3 regions of the Paenibacillus sp. IHBB 10380 genome follow, and region 3 is predicted to be linked to each of the others. Evidence: riboswitches for the same ligand, from Rfam matches in the RefSeq annotation. Region 3 holds a riboswitch; each other region holds the start of a gene.
The links. A riboswitch is a leader RNA that binds a small molecule or an ion and turns the genes downstream of it on or off. The one in region 3 is predicted to bind cobalamin.
Positions count from the first base shown of each region.

Region 1 (5,205 bases), 1.8 Mb from region 3:
TAGAGTGTAGCGTAGGATGATAAGAATTTACTGTACTTATACGGTACAAAATACAATTTTTCTACAAATCTTGCTTTTAAATCATGATAGAAAAAGAATTGTGCTCGACTTTTATTTATCCATTCGTGCGTTAATTTTATTACGATATAACAAATAAGCAAAGAAAGGCGCCCCCACAAAAGCAGTAACTACACCCAGTGGAATTTCAGTCGGTGCAAGTAAGGAACGGGCAACCGTATCCGCCAACACCATGAATATTCCCCCACCGATCGCAGACAAGGGAACAATTAGCCTATAATCTGGGCCCACAATCAGCCGAATCATATGAGGAATAACTAGGCCGACAAATCCGATAATGCCAGAGACCGACACGGCAGCTGCTGTTAGTAGGGTAGACACTAACAAGACACCCATTTTGAGCCCTTCCACATGAAGTCCTAAATGAGCTGCTTGACGCTCTCCGAGTGATAACAAATTAAGTGACCTAGCTCGACTCCATATGAATATTAATCCGATTAATAAGTATGGGAAAAGGATGGCCGTATACGACCACCCTCGCAAGCTAAGACTTCCCATCGTCCAGAATAAAATTTCGTTAATGGTTTTGTTCGACATCGCTGACAGAAAGGATACAATCGCTCCCAGAAAAGATTGCATCACCACACCTGACAGAATCAGACGATTCGTAGGGATCTTCCCACCTTCTCTTGCTAGAGCCAATACACCCCACAACGTAATTACTCCTGCGACAAAAGCCACAAGAGGCAACGTCCATATACCAAATAGAGAATATTGGAGACCGAAAAAGATAAGAACAGACGCCCCAACAGCCGCACCTGAGGATACCCCAAGGGTATACGGATCGGCTAATGGATTCCTAAGAACACCCTGAAATCCAGAACCCGCTACAGCCAGTGCCGCTCCCACTAACATGCCTAGGATAATCCGAGGAAGTCGCACTTTGATCAATATTTGTTCAAAAGAGGGGCTCCAAGTAGGTGTCACAGCATCTCCAATCCATGGTAGCTGATGCACTAAAATCATAACGATATCTTTAATCGGTAGCTTTACTGAACCAATTCCGAGACAGATCAGTAAAGTTAGCACTAGCAGTATGATCCCTACTCCGCTATAACCCGCTAGCTTCTTGCTCATTATTTAAACAAGTCCGGATAGATAGCTTTTGCTACTTCTTTAAGCCCTGCCGTAGCTCTAGGCCCTGGACGGCTCAGCAAGTTATCATCCAATCCGAATATAGCTTCATTCTTCACAGCCGCTATTTGATCCCAACCACTGCGGCCTTTAATCATGTCATCCAGACCCTTTTTAGTCACATCATCAATGACATTCTTGGAATACAGAATGACATCAGGATTATCCTGTATAATCTTCTCTTCACTAATCTTATTCCAACCTACTGTATCGGAAGCTACGTTAATCCCACCCGCAAGAGTGATCAACTCATCCATAAATTCTCCCTTACCTACGGTCCAACCAGGGGAAAATTCTACATATACCTTCTTCTTTTGCTCGGGTGTAACAGATTTAACAGCTTCAATCACTTCATCACGTTCTTGTTTCATGTGATCCGTCACCACTTTAGCTTGTGCTTGATGATCCGTAATCTGGCCATATAATTCAATATTACTTAAGATATCATCTACTGTCTTGGGGTCTGTCTTAAAGATTCGAATTCCAAGATCACGTAGCTTCTTTACCGCTTCTTCGCTCATTGAAATACCTGTAAATACGATATCCGCTTCAGATGCAATAATAGCTTCCTCATTCGGCTTCATAACACCACCCATCTTAGGCTTGGACACCACAGCCTCCGGATAATCATCATAATCAGACACGCCTACAATTTCGTTATCAAGACCAATAGCGAATAGCGCCTCCGTCTCTGCAGGAGACACGGATACAATACGTTTAGGAGCCTCAGCGAAAGTGAAAGACTCTCCTGTTGAATCCTTTACGGTTAATGGATATACCGTTTTCAATTCCTCTGTTGCCTCTGGCTGTTCCGTAGTCGTTACAGGTTGCTCTACTGCTGGTGCATTCTGTGCTTGTTTGTTGTCTGCACCACATCCAGCAAGTGATAACGCTAGTACGAGTGCAAGTAGACCTGAGGTCCACAACTTCATTAATTTGTTCATAAGATTTCTGATCTCCCTTTCTATCTTGACTGGCTTATAACAACAAAAAAAACCTGATCCATTGTTCACAGAATCAGGGATTACGTCTACAAGACTTTATGTTGCTCATAAATGTCGAGAGTACTCTAGCTGGAGCTTTCACCCGTAAGTACTTATTTGCACACGTAACCCTTTCCACGAAGGACCGTCATTCTTCTCATAAGGCAGGTCTCCTGACTTACAGGTAAATCATATCCTAGCCTTCCCATTCTACCTTAGGGCAGAACAGTGACATATAAGGATATTCCCTGTTACACAGTGGCGGGACCGTACTGGATTTACACCAGCTTCCCTTTTAACCCGATTGAACAGCAAGTTAGAGAACTTACTCTCGGGACCTTAAGAATCAACAATATTAAATTTATTGTTTAAGCTACACATCTCTGTTGATTATAGGTGAAAAGCATAGCTGTTACAACCAAGTTTTTGTTGTTTCACCTTGTTGGTTCAATCTACTCGAGCAAAAATATATGATAATTCACATTCTATACAAATATGGATAGCTCAATATTCACTATGCAAAGTACCTGTCCAGCATCCATCATCTAAAGTAAGTAGCAACCTAACTAAGCTACCTGGTTCCACAGACATATCCCAAAAGGATAGCTGAGGAACACTCATCGTTATCAGCTGCCTAATCACCCCACCATGCGTAACAACGAACACCGATGGGATCGTACGATCTCGCCTATCCTCAAACGTCAATGGGATTAAGCTATTCAGAAAGTCCCTGATTCTTGCCTGAAAAAGATCCCAAGCCTCCCCATTTGGTGGAAAAACCGCCTGTGGGTGATCCAGCCATTCACAATACAGAGGGAGTCCGTTTAACTCTTCATATGTCTTTCCTTCCCAATCTCCAAAGTCCATCTCTCTCAAACGATTATCATAAATGGCAACGTCTAGAAGCTCAGGAGCTACGAAGGCTAGACTCTCTTGGCAACGTTTAAGATCACTACAGGCTACTTTACTAAACGTTCTACCGATGAGCTGTCTTCGCAGGGGGATCAGCTCCGCACGCGCTTCCCTTGTAATACTTATATCGCTGTGCCCTAAGTACCGTTTATCCACATTCCAGTGTGTTTTTCCATGGCGCATCAATAATAGCTCCAACGTCACTGCCATAATGTCCCTCCTACAACCCAGATAAGAAGTAGACCTACAACTATAAATGTCAAAGATGTCAGGATCATGAGTCTAATTGTAGCTTTAATATCACTAGCATTCATAACCCGAGTAGCTTCTCCCATATAAGCTCTGAAAGACACGATCCCTTGGTAACTATTCTCGCCACCCATTCGTATACCTAAGGCTCCAGCAACTGCTGATTCTGGATAGCCACTATTAGGACTAGGATGGAGTCTAGCATCATGCTTTACAGTTCTATACGCTCTCTTATCATCTAGTCGCATTATTCTAGCGCTAAAGATCAGTAATATAGCTGTTATTCTTGCTGGGATATAGTTGGCTATATCATCGAATCTAGCCGAAGCCCAGCCTAAATTCATGTACTTATCATTCTTGTAACCTACCATTGAATCCAACGTATTCACTGCTCGATATGCCATAGCAAGGGGAGCTCCACCAATCAGAGCATAGAATAAAGGAGATACAATGGCATCTACGATATTCTCAGCTACTGTCTCCACCGTTCCACGCACAACTTCTGGCTCCTCCAGATGTTCCGTGTCACGACCAACAATCATGCTAAGTGCCTGTCTAGCAGCAGGTAAGTCACCACGACTGAGGTGACCGAATACTTCCATACCCGCATCTTTTAATCCTTTAATGGCAATGGTTGTAGCTATAAGTATCGATTCTGCTATCCATGCAGCCCACGGATGGATCATATACAACCCTTTCAAAAGTCCCCAAGTCAGGGCAAAAGAACCCCCTACCACAACAATCGGTAAAAGTATGCCTGCCTTTTTTAGTGCTGTAGGACGGCTAAAGAACCTCCGTATCCACTTTTCTATACGTTTTATTGCTTTACCCATAAAAATAACAGGATGGGGTAGCCAGCGCGGGTCACCTATCCATAGATCTATAACATACGCAATTAGCACAATCCATATGGCATTCATAGCCATTATCGAAGACTTGCCCTTGCTGCTAGAAGGCTCTCCTTCACGGTCCCGTAGACAATACGTCCAATAGCCGCCCCTAGATCAGTCGCCGTTCCAGCATATGCATGAGTGGCTTCATATGACTTGTTCTGACTAACTCCAAGCACAATCGCATCCGTAGTCGTTCCCGTCGCAACTAGATCATTTTCAACATCGCGTATATCAAGATCAGCAAGCGCCGCCGCCTTGGCTTCTACCGCTGTCATGACTGCATTTACCATCGCGGCTTGCGTTAATTGACCATCAATCATTAACATGATATTGATCGTTCCCGGTCTGTAAGCAGCAAAAGTAGTCCGCTCTGATCCAGCGCGTGCGCCATTCGATACTCCCGCTGTCGTGCAACAAAAGAGAGAAGCAGCCTCCCCTTTCTCTTCCAACACTGCAGCATGTTCTAACTTAACAGCCGTTAGCAATCCTGCTGTCGATTCAAGAGGGTATTTCCACTCTCCGAGCCAATTCGCAATATCTCGCTCTGGATTATCGCATTCATAGAATCGATCCACGTAAATATTAGTAATGCGGTTAATATACCCCTTACCTCCACCGTGAACTGCACTACTAAGACTATCTAAATGAATTGGCGAATGCAGTAATAGATGTTGATCTTCTCTAGTCAAAGTGAGTTCAGGCCATACTGTAGAATGATATTGCTTCGTTACGCCATCCACAAAAGGTGTTGTCATCATTACAGCTCCTATTCTTGTAATTCTTTTCTCAGATTATTCCTCTAATACGCTTGTCATTTCCTTAAGCAATCTCAGATTAGCTTCATGTCCCTTTACTGCTAATCTGATATACCGTGGTCCAAGCCCAGGATACATCGCGCAACTACGAATGAGTATACCTCGCAATCCTAGTTCACGCTGCATATCTTCAGCACTCCA
Region 1 covers NZ_CP010976.1:3,598,041-3,603,245, forward strand. The annotation lists gene UB51_RS16085 (FecCD family ABC transporter permease) at 112-1,155, opposite strand; gene UB51_RS16090 (ABC transporter substrate-binding protein) at 1,155-2,156, opposite strand; cobalamin riboswitch at 2,342-2,552, opposite strand; gene UB51_RS16095 (histidine phosphatase family protein) at 2,700-3,317, opposite strand; gene cbiB (adenosylcobinamide-phosphate synthase CbiB) at 3,308-4,276, opposite strand; gene UB51_RS16105 (adenosylcobinamide amidohydrolase) at 4,282-5,007, opposite strand; gene cobD (threonine-phosphate decarboxylase CobD) at 5,041-5,205, opposite strand, start outside.
Region 1: another riboswitch for cobalamin. It lies ahead of UB51_RS16090 (ABC transporter substrate-binding protein); the one in region 3 lies ahead of metE (5-methyltetrahydropteroyltriglutamate--homocysteine S-methyltransferase).

Region 2 (5,205 bases), 2.8 Mb from region 3:
CCGAGCCAGTGCTTCCGGCAAATATTATTTTTTTCATAGCATCTTCCCCTATGTTCTCGTAATCTTCGCAGCTGAAAATCCGAGAATGTTCTGCAAGCCAAGCAGCACTTCACTAATGGCGGCTTCCACGGATGATACATCCCCCGTAACAACGAGGGAGCCGCTGAAGCGATCGACAAAGCCGATCTGTACGCCGGCCGCCTTAGTCGCGATATCTGCCCCAATAATGGAGGCTTCGCTTGGCGTTATGGTCATAATGCCAATGGCATCTTTTGCATCGGATCCCAGTCCCAGCTTCTTGTAAATATCCTGGTTGGGGTTCGCAATAATATGAGCTAGCGTTACCTGTTTCCCAGGTACATACTCTTGAATGACGCGTTGTTTTTCGTTTTGTTGGTCCATACCATCATCCCATCTCTTTGAAAGAAACACGTAAAATAGCTAAAAAAAATATATAAAGGCCCCTTAAAATTTCACGTGGAATTTTTAAGAAGCCTCTTCGCTTTAACTATTAATTAACACGTCGTTGTGTTGTTTTCATTATATTTATAGATGCAAGCGTTGTCAATACGGTTAGCCTAATTGAAACATTTTGTTCAATATTTCGATGACATCCGCTTCTGTCGGAACACGCGGATTGGTAGCCGTACAACCATCATGCAGAGCACCCTCGGCAATTGCCTCTCTCATCTCTTCTAAAGTGTTCTGATCTACACCACAGTCCCGAAGCGTTTGCGGCATGTGTAATTGTTTCTGAAGCTGCTTGATTACCTGTACTAGACTTCGCACGCCGCTGCGCGCATTGGAAGTCGGTAGCCCCAGGTTCTTGGCAATTTCGGCATATCTTGCAGCCGTCGCATTACTTGCCTCTTTACCGTATCCCGGCTTGTAGTCCGCATTGAATTCTATCACATGTGGCAATAGCAGCGAGTTCATGCGCCCGTGGGCAATCTTGAATTTGGCTCCAGCCACATGCGCAATGCCATGGTTAAGTCCGAGCGAAGTGATGTTGAACGCCATTCCTGCCATGCACGAAGCACTATGCATTTTTTCACGCGCTTCAAGGTCGCCCCCATCCTTGTAGGCTCTTGGCAAATAAGCGAACACCAATTTGATCGCCTTCTCCGCCAAGGCGTCGGAGATATCGTTCGCTTTGGTCGACACATACGCTTCAAGCGCGTGGGTTAACACGTCCATTCCCGTATCGGCGGTAATGAAATCCGGGACGCTCTTGACCAGTTCAGGGTCTAGAATCGCTTCCTCCGGAAGCATGTCATCGGATACAAGCGGGTATTTGATGTTTTTCTTCTTGTCGCTGATGACGGAAAAAGACGTCACTTCCGAGCCGGTTCCGCTGGTTGTCGGAATCGCCACGAACGGAATATCGCGCTGATCCAAGATTTTTTTAGCGAAAATTTTCATCGCCTTGGCCGCATCGATCGCGGAGCCTCCGCCAATAGCAATGATCAGGTCGGCCCGAAACGTCCCAAGCGCCTCCACCCCCTCTGTCACGACTTCTACTGGAGGATCGGGTACAATGTTACTGAAAATGTACTGTTCATTGCTTTCATGCAGCCTTTCGAATAACAGGTTGATCATCCCCGATTTCACCATGAACGGATCCGTGACGATGAAGATCCGCTTGTTCCGCCATTCTGCTAAGCGATTCAGCGCTCCTTGTCCCATATAAATGTCGGTTTTAAAAGAAATTTTGTCCATGTGGGCACCTCCAAGAAATAGTTGGCAACAAAAAAAGAGACCTTTAAAAGAACGAATTCCTTTAAAAGCCTCTTTGCTCGTTATATGTACACGCCATTGTGTAACTAGTAATCATACAGTTGTCTACCACCACTGTACACCTTAATCCTGATAATCGTCAACCGCATTTTGTATAAAAAAGATACACATCGTTGTGTATCATATTCTTCGACATTGAAGAACCTACCCGTTACCTAATGTACATCCTTGTACTTGTTTGGCACCATCGCCAGGCCCTCCCGACATCAGCGTCGGTACCACCTTTATCCATACAAAAAAAGCCTAGAAGGCGAAAATCGTCACACTAGACTTGTAAACCAGCCACTTTCGCCTCGAAATGGTTGGTTTTTCAAAGTTTCCAGGAAAATGACCTGACTTAAGACTGAACATCCAGTCTATCACAGTGGCGGGACCGCGTTGGATTTGCACCAAACTTCCATTACCTGAAACTTTTGTATTGTGGTATGACGTGAATGGGTACCATTCGAAATCATTATAGCATATAGAAATGGGATGGCAATATATAAATTTTGTAACGTTCGTGTCCCCCCTTAAATTAGCTAGTGTACGCCAGCAGTTATGCTAGTTTCGAAGATAACAAAATAGACCGATTTCGAAGGAGATCTATCTATATAGGGCATACGCGAGAAGCTCAGTTATGGCTTATTATGAAGGGCAACAGTTTATGCTACAAGAAAGGAGCTACCCTCATCTTCGCCATTGGCAGCAATAACTTTGTCAGCCACTTCCTTGATCGTCTATCCTTTTCGGATGAATAATCTCTGTTTCACCACTTGGTACAGCAGCCATATAAATAGTGATAGACTTACAATCAATAAATATGTATTAAAATTGAAGTATTGATTATTTATATGAATTGACAGTCCCGTTGTAATTGAATTAATGTATTGCCAATCTATATAACCAAATTTCTCTTCGTATACTTGAGCCAAAAAAATTCGGTATTTCTGATAGCTAGTTAATTGATAGTATACCCCTACAATGTAATGACTCACGATCACTAAAAATATGATAACTATTGTTTTAAAAAGTATCTTCTTGTCCTTAAACATATAGACCCACTGAAATACCAGTATTACAAATAAAATGATCAATGGAACAAACAATAAAATTGCAGGATTTCCATTACCAGAACTACTTCCAGGCGTTGTCGTCATTGAGTTCCCAAAAGTAAATAGCAGTAAGATCACTGCTAGATTAATAAATAAACTTAATTTTGTTTTCATATCTCCTCCTCGATTTAATTAAAGAACATAATGCAGTTGTCTTAGCTAACCTTTTTATTCACGAATCCCCACCATCTTAGATAGCTTATCTTAGTGGATGCGGTTGTCTGCTGATTCATCTTCTCCGAAATTCCCCGGCAGACCAGGAGCTTTAGATGCGTGAATATAGTGTTGTCTACTGTCGATTAGTATTGTTACTATATTAAGAACTATAGGGAAGTTTTTCAATATTTACCAAACTATTAAAATTATTATTAATGGGAGTATGTTTAAAGCACTTACTACTATGTAAATCCAATCTCATTGAGAAAAGAAAGTCTTATAGTTTAAAATTTCGAAGTGGCTTTCCATATTTCACTAAAACATGCCACAATAGTTTTAATTCCTGAAGTACTTCCTTATAGCATCCACGATCACTCCAAGAAATTGGATCGCGTTTCAAGTCCATTGCAGCAGATCCAATCATGCTCACATCGATAAAATCATTTCTTGCAATGCGTTTGGCCAAGGAAGGCATCGATGGACCTCTAAAATCCGCAGGAACCTCGTCTACCCAAAGCGCAAAGCCCATGTGCCAATAGAGATCTATTGAATACTTTAGACATATTTTCTCTAAGGTCCTGCCTATATGAGTGTCCTTGAATGAAGGATCTGCAACAAGCACTTTGACGTCTTCTTTAAGAGAAATATCACCATGAACCTGAGCTTCAATATAGTGGTTAAGATTGCGGTTTGGATCTTTGTTTGTAGGATCCGAGAATGGTCTCTCTAGATTAACCAGGACATGATCGATTAATTTTCGTAGCGTCATATTTTTTTCACCGATAGCGAAATTTCTAAAGAATGCCTCCTTCATGAGGGCCGCCAAAATGATATTGAACTCCTCATAAGTACCCTTTTCCTTCGGATCTTGATGCGAATCCAAATAAGTGTATGTGCTACGATATGAGACCTCCGGGGATAGAATGAAATAGCATGATCCAAAGCGTGGAGCTGGTCCATCTGGATGTAACATCAAATCTAGTGCGCCATACTTGGGTCGTTGGCTATTGGTTGAGTCCTTTAGGTGATATGCTCCTCCAAAAATCTTCTTCTCCCAAAGGTCTCGTTCACCGCCAGGGTAAGCCGATACGCTGCCATTAGATAATAATGTCTCAAACTGACTTTTATAAATTCCCTGCTCAAGCAGTGCTTCAGCAACGCTTTTCATATTCGTCGGATCTGGTCTATCTGGATGAAAATGTAGGGCAATCTTTGCGTGCGCCTTTAACTTAACGACGGCGTCTTCAAATGTTTTATACGCGATATTAGAAATTTGAAGGATTTCCTTAATTACTCGCTCATCTTCATTTTTTTGGCTTCTTGCGTACTTTGTAAGATGCTCTAAAGCCAATAATTGTGACCTTGATAATTTCATGGGCAGATGGGTCTCTCCTTTTGTACCGAAATTCGAATTTGCACCCTCTTTTGTTTTTACCTTAGAAATGATAGTTGAAGACAAAAGGGAATTTATAAAAAAACATTATCCTAATCGGAAACGATAGTTGAATTTCTTGAAATTATTTTTTCAATCTATCTTCTATTCTGGTTCATCCATCCTAAGGCGTAATCGATCATTTTTTTCTGTGGTATTAAGTAACTCACGACCTCTCCCACCAGTCCCTCTTTAACCAAATTAGTTTTGGATTTGAAATCATAAAAAATCTTGTCAAAATCATCAGATTCATTATTAATATCATCATATGTAGCCCATTGTTCTTTTCCATCCAGCATTTTTACTTCCCATGCTTTAGGTTTAATGAAAGTGTTCTGTTCTCCTGTCTGTACTCAGCCAGATGTAATGAACTATTAGTATTAGTTGGAGCTCCAAGTAATAGAATAAATCCCTCTAATTCATAGATCTTTCCCAAGGGAGAATCCTCACTTAATGCATAATCTAGTCTATGATTTTCAGTTATTCTTATAGCATCTTTACCCCACGCAGCAAATGAAGCATGCGGGTGTGAACTTCTAAACACACCATTTTGTTTTCTGAATGTTTCAGGAATGAATCCCATATACGAAGTTGGTGTTACATCAGGGTAATATATAGGCATATTCTCTCTTATTATTTTTATTTCTTCTCCGGTCAGGCCATCATTATATTCTGTCGGTTCACAAAGATGTTCAGATTGAGTCGGCATAACGATATTTCCAGTAA
Region 2 covers NZ_CP010976.1:2,607,672-2,612,876, forward strand. The annotation lists gene UB51_RS11265 (EutP/PduV family microcompartment system protein) at 1-37, opposite strand, end outside; gene UB51_RS11270 (BMC domain-containing protein) at 49-402, opposite strand; gene UB51_RS11275 (1-propanol dehydrogenase PduQ) at 574-1,719, opposite strand; adenosylcobalamin (AdoCbl) riboswitch at 2,070-2,222, opposite strand; gene UB51_RS11285 (DUF3626 domain-containing protein) at 3,325-4,422, opposite strand; gene UB51_RS29290 (AAC(3) family N-acetyltransferase) at 4,578-4,778, opposite strand; gene UB51_RS11290 (AAC(3) family N-acetyltransferase) at 4,781-5,205, opposite strand, start outside.
Region 2: another riboswitch for cobalamin. It lies ahead of UB51_RS11275 (1-propanol dehydrogenase PduQ); the one in region 3 lies ahead of metE (5-methyltetrahydropteroyltriglutamate--homocysteine S-methyltransferase).

Region 3 (5,205 bases):
TAAGTTCTGCAGCACGGTCTTTAATTGTTGCTTATATTCAACTTTGAAGCGGGGTAGACCTATGTCCACAGTATTGTAATCATAGGGTTGCTGCCATGGAGAAGGGTTATTCCAGAGCTCTTGTTGGAGCTCATCTAGTGACGATTGCTCACTTGGTAGAATAATGAGCATGGACATCCGTCCGTCTCCATAAGGGAGTCTAATCGATTTCCAGTTCTTGGTCTCAGCATAGGGAAAGGAGTATTGCTGCCGCATCATTTGAACTTGCTGAGTAGATCCGTCCTGCCGTGTGAATGATTGTTCCTGTGTATGATCTTCGGAGAATGGATGCTGCCATGTTCCATTGAAATAGATCACATTGATAAGAACAGACAGGGTGTCTTCACTTAAGGGTTGATTAAGAATGTGAGTGATTTTATCTCGGGTATGTTTCTCAACCCAATTATTAATTTTATCCATTGTTTTAGTATTACATAATTTCAAAGAGTGAATGTCAGCATTGTAGCTATCTTTACTCGCGCGAAGAAAAGGCTTTTTAAACTCCATTCCTTCTTTGACCCAGACTGAATTCGCTATATCCAGTTGAATGCCGTTATCGGAACCTGAGAGTAGCTTTCTTAATTGTTCATTATATGTATTCAATTCCTCTAAATCTAAGCCCTCCCACCCCAGCGTCTTTGCCATTTCTAACGCCGTTTCTCCGGCGCTCCCATTATAGGCGAGTGCTAGTCCAGTAGATATGCTATATGGAGAAATCATCACATTCTCTCCCCCACCACTTTCAACAAGCTGGCGATGAAGCTGTAAGCCCAGTGTATTCTCAGCCTGTATGATCTGAGGATCTATGAGATTTACGGCTTGCTGTCTTTCTTTCAGAGATAATGCGGGTGAAGCTTGGCTAGATGCTGAACAAGCCGGGAGTATAAGCGTAAGCAGACAGATGAGAACCCGTAATTTATACAAACAAGACAACTCCTTATATTGAAACTATATATCAATCGGTACTTGTTAGACGAAATAAAGAGAGAGGATGTTGCATGAAAATGGAAATATTAATCCTTTGATTGGCGGCATATTCAAAAAAAATTTGGGGGCAACAGCGATCGGAAGGACAATCCGTCGCGTAGCGGTCAGTTATCAACGCGATACATTTTTCAAGCACTGATTTTGGTGTTGAGCTCAATTCGTTACACTATATGATCTAAATAGGGGAATGAGCGGTGTCTAATAGTGCGTACTTTATTGGTAATAAATCATCTGATCAAGTGAGAAAGGCATTCGAAGCAGAGGGGATTGAAGTTCATTTATATTTACGTTTATAAGTCACAATGAAATGAGTAGCTAATAAAAGTAAAAAGCAGCCTTAGAGGCTGCTTTTCTATGTCTAAATGATGTACTCAATAGACGTATGTGTTCCCTTTGATCCCGGTTTGCGAGAGTCTCTAAACATACTGTAATACAGAATGGAAGCCCCGACATAGAGTGTACCTGTAATGCTGAACGTGATTGCATATCCCCAATAATGGCCATAGGAAGTAATAAGATAGGATTGAACAGGTCCCATTAATGCCCATCCCAGCATAAACGCTGTCTGTGTCATTGAATTGGCTATGCCTCGTTTAGAATCAGATACACGGTCGATTAAGACGGTGGATAGAATTGGATTCGCAGCGTTCATCAAGGCTTGTCTGAATAAAAAGCTAATGGCTGCGATAGCCAGTATATTAGTAAAACCGGTTAATAGTAGGAAGGGTAGAGAGAGCATCTGGAAGCATATGATGGCTTTTACAGATCCGATCCGTCCTGCAAGTGAGGGGCCGATAAGCATAGATACAATCGTCATAATTTGTCCTAATGAGATGAGTAGACCCACGGTGCTAAGCGAGACGGCGAAACGATTGGTGAAATACAGATTCAAATAGGGAATGACGAGTCCAGAACCAATTCCAATGATGAGCTGTACTAAGGCGAATTGACCTATGATTTTGTATTCAGATTTCAATGTGCGATTGCGGACGGGCACAGTCTGAGGAACAACTGTGGGTGTAGCGTGGATAGATTTAACTGCTTTAGATGGCTCAATGATGAGTAATAGCGGAATAAACGCAGCAAACGTAGCGATCCCTCCGGTAGTTAGTACGATCTGCAAACTTGAAACCCGATTCACCCCAAGACCTTGAAGCATATCTGCTAGAATCCCACCACCCATGCTTCCAATGACCTGTGAAGCTAACACAAGGGATGAATAATAGCTAAAAACCCGTAGGCGCTGTGAAACAGGGACACTCTCGGCTAGAAAGGGTATAGCGAGTACTTGGAATATCGAAGTGAATAGTCCAGTCAAGACGGCAAAGGACAGTAGATTGAACTCGGTCACTAGGAAAGAGCGCCCAATGAAAGCAAGACCGGTGAATAGAGCTCCAATAATTAATAGACGCTTACGACTTGTTCGGTCACCAAGTAGTCCGACAGGAATGAACATGAGCGCCGTAGCTAAGGACTGAATACTAATGATCCTTCCATTCATGGCATCCGCATAACCAAGACCTTGGATAAACAGATTATATAATACGGAGAACATACCGCCTCCGATCTGAAATAAGATATTGGCTAGAAAAAATAATTTGATATTACGAGATAAACTGTTCCATTCTCTCATCATTCGTTGTATGAAATTCACGATATTCCCCCTAACTCTCTACGAACTAATCTTACTATTCTAGCAGTTATAGTAGTGACAAGGGAATGATTTTTTAATCCAAGTATCCCTATTGAGTTGACAGTAATTGAATGTCGGGGTATGATCATAAATATAATCATTACCGTTGAATAAAAATACAATTGCATGTATAATATTCATCGTAATGAATGCTTGTGAAATTGAATAATGTGGAATTAGGTGCTTCAGTTGAACGAATTGAAGCTTAAAAGGGAAGTTCGGTGTAATACCGACGCGGTCCCGCCACTGTAACAGAGGAGTCACTGCTATATAGCCACTGATTGTATAATCGGGAAGGTAAGCAGATGGATTACGATTCTGGAGCCAGGAGACCTGCCTATTTTGACAGCACTGCGTTTACCTACGGGAGATAGGAAGGTGTTAGAGATGGCCGCCAAATCAGGCATATTCAAAAGGCATCTTTATCCTCTTTGTGTTGGGTAAAGATGTCTTTTTGCTATGAACATATAAAGAGATTTGAAATAAGAGGAGGCACATTAACGACATGGTAAAGAGTAGTAATCTAGGGTACCCACGTATTGGCGCGAACCGCGAATGGAAAAAAACGCTTGAATCTTTCTGGGCGGGTAAGATTAATGAAGAGGATCTGATTCATCAATTAGAATCTATCCGATTAGACCATTTAAAGCTCCAACAAAGCAAGGGGATCGATCTCATTCCCTTGAATGATTTCACATTCTATGATCACATCCTGGATACGTCTGCTATGTTCGGTCTTGTTCCAGATCGCTTTGATTATGAGGGTGGGGTTGTTCCAGTCTCCACTTATTACGCGATGGCGAGAGGTGACAAGAATGGGACGGCATGTGAAATGACGAAATGGTTCAATACGAACTATCATTACATTGTGCCAGAATTGAATGGAGCTACTCCAGCTCTGACTAAGAATCAGCCGCTACATGCCTATCGTGAAGCTAAGGAAAAGTTAGGTATTGAAGGTAAGCCCGTATTGGTGGGTCTGTATACGTTCTTGAAGCTTGCTAAAGGATATGCAGCAGATCAACTGGATGCATTAATTGAGCAGTTCCTACCCCTATATAGCCAGATTCTACAAGAGCTGGAGCAAGAGGGTGTGCAGTGGATTCAGATCGATGAGCCTATTCTAGTGACTTCTTTAACGAAACAAGATAGAGAGAGAGTTCAGCATATTTATACAGTGTTGCATGCGGCTGCACCTAAGCTTAACATCATGCTACAGACGTATTTTGAAGCAGTTGATCATTATGAAGAAGTGATCTCGCTTCCAGTTCAGGGGTTCGGACTTGACCTTGTTCATGGACTAGAACAGAATTTGCAATCGATTAAAAAGTTCGGATTCCCAGAAGGAAAAACACTTGGTGCAGGTCTGATTGACGGACGTAACATTTGGCGTTCAAGTCTTGAATCTCCACTCCAATTGTTGAAAGAGCTATCTGAATTCGTATCTTATGATCGGATTGTGGTACAGCCTTCTTGCAGTCTACTGCATGTTCCGGTTAGCACTAAACCAGAGACGGCAATAGATCCTGTGTTAAAAGAGGCTTTAGCTTATGCGGATGAGAAGTTAGATGAGATTGTTCTTCTTGTCCAAGCTGCTAGCGGTCAAGAGGGTACAGATGCGAAGCTAAGTAATAGTAGAAACGCAGTCGAAGCGCTTAATGCGTCTCAGTCAAGAAATCGTGTTGAAGTTCGACAAGCTGCTGCGAATAGGGATTCACAGCCGTCGACAAGAAAGAGTGCCTTCAATAAACGCCAAGTTAGTCAGCAAGAGAAATGGCAGCTTCCATTCCTGCCGACAACGACAATCGGGAGTTTCCCACAGTCACCAGAGGTCAGAAAGGCTCGCCAAAGCTTCCGAAAAGGAGAATGGAGTAACGAGCAATATGAGAAGTTCATTCAAGATCAGATTCAAATATGGATTAAAATTCAAGAAGAGATTGGCATAGACGTACTCGTTCATGGTGAATTCGAACGAACGGATATGGTTGAATTCTTCGGCGAGAAATTGAATGGATTTGCCTTTACGTTGAATGGTTGGGTACAATCCTATGGTTCACGCTGCGTGAAACCTCCGGTTATTTACGGAGATGTGGAGTTCATTGCTCCGATGACCGTGAAAGAAAGTGTCTATGCCCAGTCTTTAACGGACAAACCCGTAAAAGGGATGTTGACAGGTCCATTGACGATATTGAACTGGTCCTTTGTACGTGATGATCTTCCTCGTAATGAAGTGGCCTTCCAGATTGCACTGGCATTAAGGGAGGAAGTTGAGGCCTTAGAGAAGGCTGGAATTGAGATGATTCAAGTCGATGAACCTGCACTTCGAGAAGGACTACCATTGAAGAAAGAGAAGTGGGATAGCTATCTGGAAGATTCCATTCTTGCTTTCCGTCTATCTACATCAACCGTAAAAGACACAACCCAAATTCATACACATATGTGTTATTGTGAATTCCACGAGATGATTGATGCGATACGGGCACTAG
Region 3 covers NZ_CP010976.1:5,438,552-5,443,756, forward strand. The annotation lists gene UB51_RS24650 (serpin family protein) at 1-963, opposite strand, end outside; gene UB51_RS24655 (MFS transporter) at 1,385-2,680, opposite strand; cobalamin riboswitch at 2,881-3,074, shown strand; gene metE (5-methyltetrahydropteroyltriglutamate--homocysteine S-methyltransferase) at 3,225-5,205, shown strand, end outside.